DNA from 2 places in the Variovorax sp. efr-133-TYG-130 genome. Region 1 is predicted to be linked to the other one. Evidence: predicted binding sites of a transcription regulator. Region 1 holds the regulator's gene; the other holds the start of a gene.
The links. The regulator FliA, encoded in region 1, starts transcription of late flagellar genes. The targets are predictions, from matches to a motif close to CTAAAGTTTNNNNNNNNNNNGCCGNTA.
Positions count from the first base shown of each region.

Region 2: the regulator FliA is predicted to act here: its motif matches at 4,441-4,467, upstream of QRN67_RS32580 (FliC/FljB family flagellin).

Region 1 is NZ_JARVTD010000037.1:10,011-17,336, forward strand. It holds gene flhF (flagellar biosynthesis GTPase FlhF) at 1-2,270, shown strand, start outside; gene QRN67_RS28530 (MinD/ParA family ATP-binding protein) at 2,281-3,120, shown strand; gene QRN67_RS28535 (RNA polymerase sigma factor FliA) at 3,155-3,889, shown strand; gene QRN67_RS28540 (glycoside hydrolase family 15 protein) at 3,988-5,886, shown strand; gene QRN67_RS28545 (gluconokinase) at 5,852-6,391, opposite strand; gene QRN67_RS28550 (glucose 1-dehydrogenase) at 6,396-7,157, opposite strand; gene QRN67_RS28555 (2-hydroxyacid dehydrogenase) at 7,323-7,326, shown strand, end outside.
Region 2 is NZ_JARVTD010000051.1:7,332-14,657, reverse strand. It holds gene fliI (flagellar protein export ATPase FliI) at 1-226, opposite strand, end outside; gene fliH (flagellar assembly protein FliH) at 232-1,041, opposite strand; gene fliG (flagellar motor switch protein FliG) at 1,028-2,026, opposite strand; gene fliF (flagellar basal-body MS-ring/collar protein FliF) at 2,019-3,773, opposite strand; gene fliE (flagellar hook-basal body complex protein FliE) at 4,067-4,387, shown strand; gene QRN67_RS32580 (FliC/FljB family flagellin) at 4,568-6,223, shown strand; gene QRN67_RS32575 (flagellar protein FlaG) at 6,400-6,756, shown strand; gene fliD (flagellar filament capping protein FliD) at 6,818-7,326, shown strand, end outside.

The DNA.
Region 1 (7,326 bases):
CTGTCGCTGTCGCAGCGCCCGTTGCACAGGCCGCGCCGGTCGCACTTGTTGCACCTGTTGTTCAGGCCGCGCGCCCCGCGCCGCAGCCCGTGGCCGCGCCCGCGCCAGCACCCGCGCTCCACGGCGACACCGTGCTCAACGAACTGCACTCCATGCGCGGCATGATCGAAGAGCAGCTCGCCAGCGTGGTCTGGAACGACAAGCAGCGCCGCGACCCGGTGCGCGGCCGCCTGCTGCGCACGCTGCTGGGCGCCGGCTTCAGCGCGCGCCTGTCGAAGGCCATGCTCGAGAAGCTGCCCACCGGCCAGACCTACGCCGAGGGCATGGCCTACGTGCGCTCCGAGCTGATCCGCGCGGTGCCTGTGCATGAAGACGAGGACGCCCTGTTCGCGCAGGGCGGCGTCTATGCGCTGATGGGCCCGACCGGCGTCGGCAAGACCACCACCACCGCCAAGCTGGCCGCGCGCTGCGTGATGCGCTTCGGCGCCGACAAGCTCGCGCTGGTGACCACCGACAGCTACCGTATCGGCGCCTACGAGCAGCTGCGCATCTACGGCCAGATCCTCAACGTGCCCGTCTACGCCGTGAAGGACGCTGCCGACCTGCACCTGGTGCTGCAGGACCTGCGCGACAAGCACATGGTGCTGATCGACACCGTCGGCATGAGCCAGCGCGACCGCGCCGTGCCCGAGCAGATCGCCATGCTGGGCCAGAGCCCGCGCCCGGTGAAGCGGCTGCTGCTGCTCAACGCCACCAGCCACGGCGACACGCTCAACGAAGTGGTGCACGCCTACCGCCACGGCAACGACCTGACCGGCTGCATCTTCACCAAGGTCGACGAGTCCACGCACCCGGGCGCGCTGATCGACACCGTCATCCGCCATCGCCTGCCGGTGCACTACATCTCCAGCGGCCAGAAGGTGCCCGAGAACCTGATGCAGGCCGACCGCGCGCAACTGGTGGACAGCGTGTTCCAGCCGCGCCAGCACAACCCGCTGTTCGTGCCGGCCGAAAGCGACCTGCAGGAAGAGCCCGCGGGCACCGCGCCGTCGGCGCAGGTGGTGCAGGCGCAGGGCGAAGCCGACCGCCTGCGGCTGAAGTACCAGAACCTGATCCGCGCGATGGCGCACGACGCGCAAGAGCTGGCTACCGCCGCCAGCGCGCTGGCCGGCGCGCAGATCGGCTTCGAGCGTGCGCGCGGGCTGTGGCGCAATGCCGCCGACGAAGACATCGGCCAGAAGGCCGTGCTTCAGGACCTGATGGTGCATGCGCGCGGCGAGATCGCGGCCGGCTGCAAGACCCATGTGCTTGCGCTGTGCGGCCAGGTCGGCCTGCGCTCCAACGAAGGCGGCGACGCCTACGAATGCCACGGCAGCCTGCTGCTGTCGGACCGCAGCGGCCTGCCGCTGGCCGCGCCCAACCAATGGCTTTCCACCGCCGCCACGCGCGGCATGAAAGACGCCTCCCGCAAGCCGGGCGCGCGCCAGGTGCCGTGGCTGCGCCAGCAGGACTTCGGCGGCAAGCCGATGGTGCATGTGCTCACGCGCCTGCCCGGCCTCGAGTCGATGCTGCAGTGGCAGGCGGGCGGCCAGCGCTGGCTGGCGCGCGCGCCGGGCTCCACGGCGGTGGTCGATGCGCGCACCGGCGCACCCGACACGCTCGCGCGGCTGGACTTCGAGTTCAGCGAAGGGCAGGCCGTGCGCTTCCGCGGCAAGGCCGCGCTGCGCTGCGAGGCGCAGGTCGACGTGGTGCTGCGCTTCAACGCGGCCGCGGTGGCGGCGGGCGTCGGGCGCGAGGCCATGCCCGCGCTGCGCTGCGTCGCCACGCGCATGCTCGACGCGCGCAGCGGCAACGTGCTGGCGCAGAGCTATGCGCTCACGAACATCGGCACCGAGGTGACGGCGCGCCAGCTCGCCCAATGGCAGGCCTGGGCCAACGACGCCGAGCCGTGCTTCCGCCTGCTGCGCGACGGCGTGCAGCTGGTCGGCGGCATCGGCGAACTGGGCGACCCGAACAACATGAAGCGCCTGCTCATCGCCGGCCAGATGACCACCACCGTGTGGCGCCTGGCGCAGGCCGAGGGCGAATGGGCCGACCGCACCCGCGTGCTGCTGGGCCAGCTGACCGGCCGCCCGGTGCGCAACGGCCGGCTCATGAGCGGCAGCGCGCTGTATGCGGGCGTGGGCAAGCTTTTCCTGTTGCTGGAGGCGCTGGGCACCGAGTCCACCGCGCCCGTGCAGGCGCCGCGCGCGCTGGAGCCGCAGGGTTGAGGAGATCGCAATGAGCAAGATGGTCGCGGACCAGGCCGACGGGTTGCGCCGCCTGCTGGCGCAGACGCAGACACGCGTGGTCGCGGTCACGAGCATGGGCCCGGGCGCGGGTGCCACCACGGCCGCGATGAACCTCGGCGCCGCGCTGGTGCAGCAGGGCAAGAACGTGCTGCTGCTCGATGAGCACTGTCCCAAGGTCGGCTCGGCCTGCGAGGTCTGGGCCATCGATCCGCTGGGCGGGCTGGCCGACGTGGCCTCCGGCCGGCTCACGCTCGCGAGCGCGGCGGTGCGCGCCGGCAGCGGCGTGCACGTGCTGCCCGCGCCGCCCGGCGTGGCCGGCGACGCCACCGACCCGCGCACGATGTGGCGCGACGGCGTGGTCATCGTCGACGCGGCGCTCGACAGCGAAGGCCGCCTGTCGCCGCTCGCGCAGGCCGCCGACGAACTCCTGCTGGTGCTGCAGCCGCAGCCTGCGTCGATCACCACCGCCTATGCGGGCATCAAGCGCCTGCACTACGCGCACGGACTCAAGCAATTGCGCTTCCTCGTCAACGGCGTGGCCGAGGTCGAGGCGGCGCGCCGGATCATGAGCAACCTGGCCAACGCCGGCAGCCGCTACCTGGCGCTGTCGCTGGAGGCGGCCGGCTGGGCCCGCTTCGACGCGCGCGTCGCCGATGCATGGCGGCTGAAGCAGACCATCGTCGAGGCCTTTCCCGCGAGCGCGGCGGCGGTCGATTTCCGCCGCGTGGCCGACGACATGGGCCGCTGGCCCTGGCGCGCCGATGCGCGCGCCGGCGTTGCTCCAGGCAAGCCAGCCCAGGCCGTGATGCACGCGGCCGCAGCCGCCTGACCCGGTTCCGGCAGATAACCGCAAGAGGACGTCCGTGTACACCGCACAGGGAACCATCGAGAAATCGCACCTGCTGGCGCAGCATCAGCCGCTGGTGCGCCGCATCGCATTGCAGATGATGGCCAAGCTGCCCGCCAGCGTGGAGCTGGACGACCTGATCCAGGCCGGCATGCTGGGCCTGCTGGATGCGTCCAGCCGCTACCAGGACAACCGTGGAGCGCAGTTCGAGACCTTCGTCAGCCAGCGCATCCGCGGCGCCATGCTCGACGAACTGCGCGCCAGCGACTGGGGCTCGCGCGGCCTGCGCCAGTCGGCCCGTGGCATCGAGAAGGCCATTCATGCGCTCGGCCACCGGCTCGGGCGCGCGCCGAGCGAAGGCGAGATCGCCAAGGAACTGAAGATGGACCTGGAGGCCTACCAGTCCATGCTGCAGGAGATACATGGCTGCCAGCTGCTCTACGTGGAGGACTTCGCGAAGGACGACCCGGACAACCCGTTCCTGGACATCCACTCGCAGGACGCGCGCCGCGACCGGCGCAGTGGCGACGACCCGCTGGAGCAACTGCTGGAGAGCGGCTTCCGCCACCAGCTGGTGGATGCGATTTCGGCGCTGCCGGAGCGCGACCAGCTGCTGCTGAACCTCTACTACGAGGAAGAATTGAACCTGCGCGAAATCGGCGCCATCTTGGAAGTGAGCCAGTCGCGCGTGTGCCAGCTGCACAGCCAGGCGATCAGCAGGCTGCGCGCGAAGCTCAAGGACCTGCTCTGACGACGACGCAGCCGGCCGCGGCCGGATAGGCGTTGTCCGGCAGCACTTGGCGCCGCTCTCCGGCGCGGTGCCGCCGGCCGGCGGGCGATGCTCACGGCTTGTCTCAGCCGCCAAAAAATAAGCAACCCTCGACGCGCCGGCGGCATGCCCGCCCGGCACGGCCCATTGCCGACTATGCGCTGATCGGCTCCACCCACAGCGCCGCGCTGGTGCACCTGGGCGGCGACATCGAGTGGCTGTGCCTGCCGCGCTTCGATTCCGCCGCCATGTTCGCGAGCCTGCTCGGCGACGAGCGCAACGGCCGTTGGACCATGCGCGCCAGGAGCGCCAAGGCCCGGGTCACGCGCCGCTACCTGCCCGGCACCATGGTGCTGGAGACCACCATCCACACCGCCAAGGGCACGGCCCTGGTGACCGACTTCATGCCGCGCCCGGCCGCGGGCGGCACGCACGAGGTGGTGCGCATCGTGCGGGGCGTGCGCGGCGCGGTGAACATGCACACCGAGTTGCGCATCCGCTTCAACTACGGCGAGTGGTGCCCCTGGGTCGAGCGGCGCGACGGCGCGGTGCATGCCGTCGCCGGGCCCGATGCGGTGCGGATCAGCTCCGGCGTGCCGCTGGTCAATGAAGACTTTGCGAGCCGTGCCGATTTCACCGTGCTGGCCGGGCAGTCGATCGCGTTCGTGCTCGACTGGTTTCCCTCGCACGAGAAACCGCCGGTCACGCGCGACGCCAGCGCGTTGCTGGCCCAGGCCAGCGCCGAGTGGTGCGCATGGACCGATCGCTGCGGCTACCACGGCGAGTACCGCGAGCCGGTGATGCGTTCGCTGCTCACGCTCAAGGCGCTGACCTACGAGCCCACAGGCGGCATCGTCGCCGCGCCCAGCACCTCGCTGCCCGAGCAGCCCGGCGGCGAGCGCAACTGGGACTACCGCTTCTGCTGGCTGCGCGACGCCGCGCTCACGCTCTACGCGCTGATCGGCTCCGGCTATGTGGAAGAGGCCAGCGCATGGCGCTGGTGGCTGATGCGCGCCGTGGGCGGCTCGCCCGAGGAACTGCAGGTGATGTACGGCTTGCACGGCGAACGCTCGCTCACCGAACTGGAACTCGGCTGGCTGCCGGGCTACGACGGCAGCCGGCCGGTGCGCATCGGCAACGGCGCGCACGGGCAGCGCCAGCTCGACGTGTACGGCTCGGTCATCGCGGCTTTCCATGCGGCGCGCAAGGCGGGCCTGGCGGACATGGACAAGGTCTGGCCGCTGGAGCGCGCCATCGCGAAGCAGCTCATGGTGCTGTGGAAGCAGCCCGACTGCAGCCTGTGGGAAGTGCGCGGCGAGCCGCGCCACTTCGTCCACTCCAAGATCATGTGCTGGCTGGCCTTCGACCGCATGATCGCGAGCGCGGAAGACTTCGGTCTCGAAGGGCCGGTCGACCACTGGCGCGCGGCGCGCGACGAGATCCATGCCGAGGTCTGCGCGCGCGGCTACGACGCGGCCAGCAATTCCTTCGTGCAGTACTACGGCGCCGACACGGTCGATGCGGCATTGCTGTGGATGCCGCTGATCGGCTTCCTGCCCATCCACGATCCGCGCGTGCAGGGAACCATCGCGCGCGTCGAGAAAGAACTGATCTTCAACGGGCTGGTGTATCGCTACCGCACCGAGAAAGGCGTCGACGGCCTGGAAGGCGGGGAGGGCGCGTTCCTCGCCTGCAGCTTCTGGCTGACGAACGTCTACGTGGCCATGGGCAAGCTGCGCAAGGCACGCGTGCTGTTCAAGCGGCTGCTGGCGCTGGGCAACGACCTGGGCCTGTTCGCGGAGGAATACGACCCGGTCGGGCGGCGGCAGCTCGGCAATTTTCCGCAGGCGTTCTCGCACATCGGGCTGATCAACAGCGCGCATGCGCTGGTGTCCGCGGCGGGCGGCGTGTGGGAGCTGGCGGACCTCGACGGCAAGGCGCCGCTCAAGCGGCGGCGGCGTCCTTCGCGTGGCGGGTGAGCCGTGCGCCGATGTCGGACACGATTTGCGCCACGGGCTTGTCGATGGCGGCATGCCACACGTCCGTTTCGCTCGGGTCCGGCCGTTCCAGCGTCCGCAACTGGCTGTCGAGCAGGCTGGGCGGCATGTAGTGGCCGGTGCGCCGTTCCAGGCGCTGGCGGATGAGCGCATCGGGCCCGTCCAGGAACACGAACTGCAGCGACGGCGACGCGGCACGCAGCCGGTCGCGGTAGGCGCGCCGCAGTGCGGAGCAGGCCACCAGCACGCCGCGCGGCGCGGCGGTGCGGTCGGCCAGGTTGTCGCCCACGCGGTCGAGCCATGGCCAGCGGTCCGCGTCGCCCAGCGGCTGGCCGGCCCGCATGCGCGCCACGGCTTCGGGCAGGTGAAGGTCGTCGGCGTCGATCCAGGGCAGCGCGAGCAACTGCGCCAGCCCCGCCGCCACGCTGCTCTTGCCGGTGCCCGACACGCCCATCACCACCACGCAGGTGCGCTGCTGCGCGTGCATGCGGCTACAGGCTCGCGGTGATGCCGCCGTCCACGTACAGGATGTGGCCGTTGACGAAGCTCGAGGCGTCCGACGCGAGGAAGATGGCCGCGCCGCCGAGTTCCTCGACGTCCCCCCAGCGGCCGGCCGGCGTGCGGCCCGACAGCCAGGCCGTGAAGGCCTCGTCGGCCACCAGCGCCTGCGTCAGTTCGGTCTTGAAGTAGCCGGGGCCCAGGCCGTTGACCTGGATGCCGTGCTTGCCCAGGTCGATGGCCATGCCCTTGGTGAGCATCTTCACCGCGCCCTTGGTGGCGGCGTAGGGCGCGATGCCGGGGCGGCCCAGCTCGCTTTGCACCGAGCACACGTTGATGATCTTGCCGCGCTTGCGCTCGATCATGCGCTGCGCCACGAAGCGGCCCACGAAGAACACGCTGTCGATGTTGGTGGTCGTGATCTTGTGCCAGGCGTCGATGGGGAATTCGGCGAATGCGCCGCGGTGCTGCATGCCCGCGTTGTTGACCAGGATGTCGATGGGGCCGATGCCGGACTCGACCGCGGCCACGCCGGCCTCGACCGCCGCGGCATCCGTCACGTCGAAGGCGACCGATTCGGCCGCGATGCCCCGGGCGCGCAGTGCGTCGCGCGCGGCGGTGAGTGCGGCTGCGTCGCGTGCGTTGAGCACGACGCGCGCGCCGGCCTGGCCCAGTGCCGCCGCCAGCGCGAAGCCGATGCCCTTGCTGGAGCCGGTGACGAGGGCGGTGCGCCCGGAAAGATCGAACAGTTTCAAGAAGAGCTCCTTGGTACGGGGCGTGAGCGGGGTGCCACGGTACGTGGCAACGGCAGGAAGTTACCGGTATCTTTTGAAAACGTCAATGGGTGAAGCCCGTGCTGGCTTTGCTGCAAGCAATTCGTTAGAGTTGCCGGTATCTTTCATGCCGCAGGAGACTTCCGCTTGA
Region 2 (7,326 bases), on a different contig from region 1:
CAACAACCTCGGCCTCCGCATGGCGCTGGGCGTTGCCGGGCGGCAGCTCGATCAGGCAGTCGCTGCCCACGGGCAGCTGCAGGCCGACGGCTTCCAGCACCAGGCCGACCGCGCGCGTGAGGCGGCCCGAGGCGGTGGTGGTTTCGCAGCGCGCGACATTGCCGCGCGCCTTCTCCAGCGCGGCGCGCACCGTCTGCAGATGGGGGTTGGCGGTGGCGGTCTGCATGGCGCTCAGAAGGTCTCGGCTTCGCCGTCGTCGCCCGTGCCGCGCACGGCCGCGGCCACGCGCTTCCAGCGGGTCTGCAGCGTGCCGTCGAGTTCGCCGTTGGCGGACTGCACGCGGCAGCCGCCGCGTTCGATGTGGTCGTCGGCGCGCATCTGCCAGCCGGCGGCCTCGATCTCCTCGCCCAGGCTGTTGCGCACGAGCGCAACGTCGTCGGGGTGCAGCAGCAGGCGCGGTTCGCCGCGCAGCGCGGGCTCGGTGTTGAGCAGGTCGCGCACCACCGGCAGCACCCATTCGGGCTCGGTCTTCAGCGTGCGGTGCACCACCTGGCGCGCCACGTCGAGCGCAAGCGCGAGCACGGCCTCGGCCAGTTCGCTCTCTGCGCGCTGCAGGGCGTCGGGCAGCGACTGCGCCAGCGCGCGCAGGCGTTCAGCGTGCACGCTGGCGGCGGCGAGGCCGGTCGCCAGGCCTTCGGTGTGGCCGACCTTGCGGCCTTCGGCCAGGCCCGCGGCGCGGCCCTCGGCTTCGCCGGCGGCGCGCGCGTCCTTGCGGATGCGGGCCAGCTCGGCCAGGTCGATCTTGGGTGCGGGCGGCGGCGCGGGCGGCAGGGCGCTGCCGTTGGCATTGCCGTGGGCGTTGCGTTCGGTGGCCTTGCGCCGCTCGGGCGTCTTGCCGCCGTCGAGCGTGCCCATTTCCCAGCGCTCCCATGCCGAGAGCGCGGGAACGCTGGCGGCGGCCGCGTGGCGCGCGGCGGCCTGGATGGCGGCGAGGCGTTCGCGCGATTCGCCGAACGCGCGGGTGGTGTCAGACGAAGTCATCGGTGCCAGGCGCCGCAATCACGATTTCGCCGGCCTCCGCCAGACGGCGGGCGACCTGCAGGATGGCCTTCTGTTCGGTCTCGACCTGCGAGACGCGCACGGGGCCGCGCAGTTCCATGTCCTCGCGCAGCGTCTCGGCGGCGCGTTGCGACATGTTGTTGAGGAACTTGTCGCGCAGCTCCATCGGCGCGCCCTTGAGCGCGATGATGAGCGAGTCGGACTCGATGTCCTTGAGCAGGCGCTGGATGCTGCGGTCTTCCAGGCCCAGCAGGTTCTCGAACACGAACATCTCGTCGACGATGCGCTGTGCCAGCGCCTCGTCCTTCTCGCGGACGTGGGCGATGGCTTCTTCTTCGACCGCGGTGCTCATGAGGTTGACGATCTCGGCCGCCGCGCGCACGCCGCCCAGGCGGCTGCGCCGCACGCCCTGGCCCGCGAGCATTTCGGTCAGCACGTCGGTCAGCTCCTTCAGCGCGGACGGCTGCACGCCGCCGAGCGTCGCCACGCGCATGATCACGTCGTGGCGCAGGCGCGTGGGCAGCTTCTCCAGCACTTCGGAAGCCTTCATGCGGTCCAGGTGAACCACCAGCGTCGCGAGGATCTGCGGATGCTCGTCGCGGATGAGCTCGGCCACCTCGCCGGCCTCGAGTTCGTTGAGCCGCTCGATGCCGCCGCGCGGCTCGTCGGGCTGCAGGATGTCTTCCAGCAGGTTGCTCGCGCGGTCGTCGCCCAGCGCCTTCTTCAGCACGGCGCGGATGTAGCTGGTGGAGCCCAGGTGCAGGGCCGACAGCTGCTCGGTCTCTTCGCGGAACTCGGCCAGCACGGATGCCAGCTCCTCCTTGGAGACGGAGGTCAGCTTGGACATCGCCAGGCCCAGTGCCTGCACCTCGGAGGTGGGCAGCTGGTGCAGTGCGGCGGCCGCGCGGTCTTCGCCCAGCGCCATCAGCAAGATGGCGCTCTTGCGGGTTCCCAGTTCGCTACTCATCGGTGTTCATCCAGTGCTGGATCAGGGCGGCCACCAGCTTCGGATCCTTGTCGGCGAGCTGGTGGGCATAGTCCATGTCGGCCTTCTTGCGGCTGGCCTCGCGTTCGCGCAGGCTCTCCTCGGCGGACGGCGTGTCGGGGTCGGGCGCGGCGGCCGGCTCGACGGCGGCCACGGGGACCGGTGCCGGCGCGGCGGGCGCATGGCGGCGCGTCAGCGGCCGCAGCACGGCCAGCCAGGCGAACAGCGCGATCAGCGCATACAGCAGGTACTGGCCCACCGTCTTGCCGATCTCGATGTTCTCGCGGTCGCGCCAGAACGGTACTTCGGGCGCGGGGCCGCTGTCGGCGTCGCGGGCGAAGGCGCTGTTGACCACGTTGAGCGAGTCGCCGCGGTCCTGGCTGAAGCCCATGGCTTCCTTCGCCAGGTTGCGGATCTGCTCCAGCTCGGCGGGCGTGAGCGCGCGGCTGTTGACCTTGCCGGCGGCATCGACCGCGTCGCGGTTGTTCACGACCACCGCGACCGACAGCCGCTTCACGCCGCCGGCGGCCTGCTGCACGTGGCGGATGGTGCGGTCGAGTTCGTAGTTGGTGGTGGTGTCCTTGCGGGTGCTGCTCGGGCCGGTGGCCGCGCCCGCGGTGGAGGCGGTGGTCGCACCTTGTGCGCCCTGGGCGCCGGGGGTGCCGGGGGTGCCGGGCGCACCGGGCGCGCCGGGTGGCGGCGTGCCGGGGGCGTTGGGCGCGCGCGGGCCGACGATGGGTGCCGTCGGGTTCACCGGCGGCTGGTTGGTCAGGGCGCCGGGCACGCCGCCGGGCGGGGCGCCGTTGTGCTGCGCCGACTCGCTCGACTGCTGGCTGCGCACGGCGGCCTGCGACGGGTCCTGGTTGGGCTTGTACTTCTCGTCGGTGTGCTCGACCACCGAAAAGTCGATGTCGGCCGCGACCTGGGCGCGCACGTTGTTCGCGCCCACGATGGGTTGCAGGATGGCCTCGATGCGGCGGATGTAGTTCTGCTCGATCTCCTGCGCATACTTGAGCTGGCTCACGTCCAGCCCGCGCTCGGTGCCGCGCGCGGAAGACAGCAGGTTGCCGCGCTGGTCGACCACGGTCACGCTCTTGGCGTCCAGGTCGGGCACGCTGCTGGAGACCATGTGCACGATGGCGCTGACCTGGCCTTCGTCGATGCTGCGCCCGCGCATCAGGTTCAGCACCACGGAGGCCGAAGGCTTCTTCTGGTCGCGCACGAACAGCGACGGCTTGGGCAGCGCCAGGTGCACCCGGGCCGACTCGATGCTGCCGATGGATTCGATGGAGCGCGCCAGCTCTCCTTCCAGCCCGCGCTGGTAGTTGATCTGCTCGGCGAACTGGCTGGTGCCGAACTTCTGGTTGTCCATCAGTTCGAAGCCGACGCCGCCGGCCTTGGGCAGGCCCTGTGCCGCGAGCTTGAGGCGCGTTTCCGCGACCTTGTCGCCGGCGATCAGGATCGCGCCGCCGCCATCGGCGAACTTGTAGGGAACGTTCATCTGCTGCAGCGACGCGATGATCGCGCCGCCGTCGCGGTCCGACACATTGGTATAGAGCACCTTGTAGTCGGGCGTGCGGCTCCACAGCACGAACGCGGCGGCCGCGGCCACCAGGGCCGCGCCGCCGACGATCAGCGGCAGCTTCGGCTGCGCGCGCAGGCGTTCCAGGATCGGTGGCAGGCCGTTGCCGGCCGCCGGCGGCTCGCCGGCGGGTGCCGCCGTGCTCATGCGGGCACCTTGGTCATGGCCGGGCGGCCGCAGGGGTCGAGAGCCATGTCGAGAGAAGAAATTCGGTGTTGAGATGTCATTCCGGGTGGCCGGTGATGTCGTCCGCGGCCTGTTCGTTTCGCGAACGATTGTCAACAGACGCAAGGAATTCGATCGGTCGAACAGCCGGGGTTTTTGCCCTCAGTTGGGCGCTTGAATCCGGGTCTTCCCTTGATACGCTGCGTGCCGGCCGAGGGGCTTTGGTCCCTCCTTGTCAAGTCACGCAGAAGTGTTCAAAGAGAAAGAACCCAGCCATGTCGATCAGCGCCATCGAATCCGTCCTGCAGCAGATGCGCGTCACCGCGCTCAACACCGGCATCGCGCCCGCGAGCGCCGCGCCCGCCGAGGCAGGCGGCGGCTTTGCCGCGGAGCTGAAGCGCTCGCTCGCCAACATCAGCAACGCCCAGCAAGGCGCCTATGCGCAGGCCGAGTCCTTCGAAATGGGCAAGCCGGGCGTGGCGCTCAACGACGTGATGGTCGACCTGCAGAAGGCCAACGTGGCGTTCCAGACCGGATTGCAGGTGCGCAACCGCCTGGTGGGCGCCTACCAGGAGGTGATGAGCCTGCAGGCCTGATGGCGGGAGGTTGTGGCCCCCGGCGGTCCTGGTGAACTTTTTTGTGCGCCGCCCTAAATGTTTGAAAGCTCCGGCCGATAACCAAATCAACGATGGCTTGAGTCTCACAGTGGAAGCGGGTCCAGCGTTACGGCCGAAAGCCGGAGTCCACAACCTTTTTTCATCAATCAGGAGTCGAACATGGCGCAAGTCATCAACACGAACAGCCTTTCTCTGCTCACGCAGAACAACCTGAACAAGTCGCAGTCGGCCTTGAACAGCGCCATCGAGCGCCTGTCGTCCGGCATGCGCATCAACAGCGCCAAGGACGATGCAGCCGGCCAGGCCATCGCCAACCGCTTCACGGCCAACATCAAGGGCCTGACGCAAGCAACGCGCAACGCCAACGACGGCATCTCGATCGCTCAGACGACCGAAGGCGCGCTGACCGAAGTCAACAACAACCTGCAGCGCATCCGCGAACTGTCGGTGCAAGCCGGCACGGGCACGAACTCGGCGACCGACCTGGACTCGATCCAGGGTGAAATCACCCAGCGCCTGAACGAAATCAACCGCGTGTCGGAACAGACCCAGTTCAACGGCGTGAAGGTCCTGTCGGCCAACGCCGGCAAGCTGACCGTGCAAGTCGGCGCGAACGATGGCGAAACCATTGACATCGACCTGCAGGAAATCAGCGCCAAGACCCTGGGCCTGGACGGCTTCAACGTCAACGGCAAGGGCGTTTCCGCCAACGTCAAGGCCAACGTCAACGACCTGACCAAGGCTGGCGCCACCGGCACGGGCCCCTACACCGTGACGACCAGCTTCGCCAAGGTGACGGCCGAGCAGGCAGTCGACGCCATGCAGGACGGCAACACCGCCGTCGTGGGTGCGACCACCTACAAGTACGACGCTACCGCCGGCAACTTCACGACGACCGCCACGGTCGCCACCGGCGCGCCCACCACGGCTTTCGCCGCGACGCTGCTGCCGACGGCCGGCAACAAGTACTCCGGCACGTTCACGGGTGCCAGCGGCTCCACGAACTTCGAAGTCGACAGCGCCGGCGCGATCACGATCGGCGGCCAGGCAGCCTACATCTCCGGCGGCAACCTGACGACCAACAACGTCGGCGCTCCCCCGGCCGCCACCGCTGCAACGCTGTTCGGCGGTGCCGACACCGGCGCCGGCGCTTCGAGCATCAAGCTCAACGGCACGACCTACAACTTCGCTGCTGGCGCCAACTCCGGCTTCACGTACACCAAGACGGTGTCGAAGGACGACGTCAAGACCGCCGTTGCCGGCGCTGCTTCCACGGTCAACCTCGGCCAGGGCATCTTCGCCTCGACCGTGACGTTCGCTGCGGCCGGTGGCCAGTCCAGCGACACGTACATGGACAACGACAAGGCAATGACCAAGACCGCGTCGTACACCACCGACTACGCAGTCAACGCGGTCAACGGCGAAGTGACCGTTGCCTCGACGACCGGTACCGGCAAGTACGCCGCACAGGTCGGCGCCACGGCATACATCAACTCGGCCGGCAAGCTGACCACGGACACGACCAGCAAGGGCACGAAGACGACCGACCCGCTGGCTGCCCTGGACGCGGCCCTGGCCAAGGTCGACACGCTGCGCGGCTCGCTGGGCGCGGTGCAGAACCGTTTCGACTCCGTGATCGCCAACCTCGGCACCACGGTGACCAACCTGTCGTCGTCGCGTTCGCGCATCCAGGACGCCGACTACGCGGTCGAAGTGTCGAACATGACGCGCGCCCAGATCCTGCAGCAAGCAGGTACCTCGGTGCTGTCGCAAGCCAACCAGACCACGCAAGGCGTGCTGTCGCTCCTGCGTTGATCGACAAGGCTTAGTTAGCCAGCAACAGCAAGGAAAAGCCGGGCCCCTCCCGCAAGGGTGGGGTCCGGTGGGCGCAGGCAACCGGGGCAAGCCGGAGCCGCCTGCGCTGTCCTCTGCGGCCATGCCCCGACAGGCGAGGCCGCAGAGCACAGCGAACCCAGCAAGACAAGGTGGAAATGATGTTGAACCCCGTGCCGGCGAACTCCGTGAAAGAAAGCCAGTGGACGCAACTGCTCCTCGGTGACGTTGCGGGTGCGGGTGCGCGCGGCGCGGCCACGGCCGAGAAGGACGACGCGAAGGAACAGGCGACGCCGGTGCAGGTGGAGCAGGCGGTGCGCCAGGTGAACAAGGCGCTCTCGCTTCGCGAGGTTGGCCTGAGCTTCGAGGTCGACAAGGACACCGACAAAGTCATCGTCAAGGTGGTGGACCGCGCCAGCGGCGAGGTCATCCGCCAGATCCCCAATGAAGAAGTCGTGCGCATGGCGAAGCTGATGAGCGACGGCAAAGGCCTCCTGGTGGACCACGCGGCCTGAGGCCGCGGCACACCGGTTTCTCCAGCGACGGCAATCAACTACACGACAGGAAAGCAATCACATGGCAACCATCACCAGTCTCGGCGTCGGCGCCAATCTCGACCTCGCAACCCTGCTCACGAAACTCGAGACGGCCGAGAGCCAGCCGCTGGTGGCGTTGCAGGCCAAGGCAAAGAGCTACACGAGCAAGCTGTCGGCCTACGGCACGATCCAGAGCGCGCTCGGCACGCTGCAGGCGGCCGCCAAGAAGCTGGGCGACCCGACGCTGTTCCAGAGCGTGACCGGCACGCCCACGGTCAGCGGCATTCTTTCCGCGTCTTCCACCGACGTGAGCTCGGCCGGCAGCTACACCATCGACGTGTCGCAGCTCGCGCAGGCGCAGACCCTGGTGAGCGCGGGCCAGGTCGATACCAAGACCGCCATCGGCAGCGGCAAGATCACCATCGACTTCGGCGCCATCACCGGCGGCACGCTCAATGCCGCGACCGGCCAGTACACCGGCGCCGCCTTCACCGCGGATGCGAGCCAGCCCGCCAAGTCGATCACCATCGATTCGAGCAACAACACGCT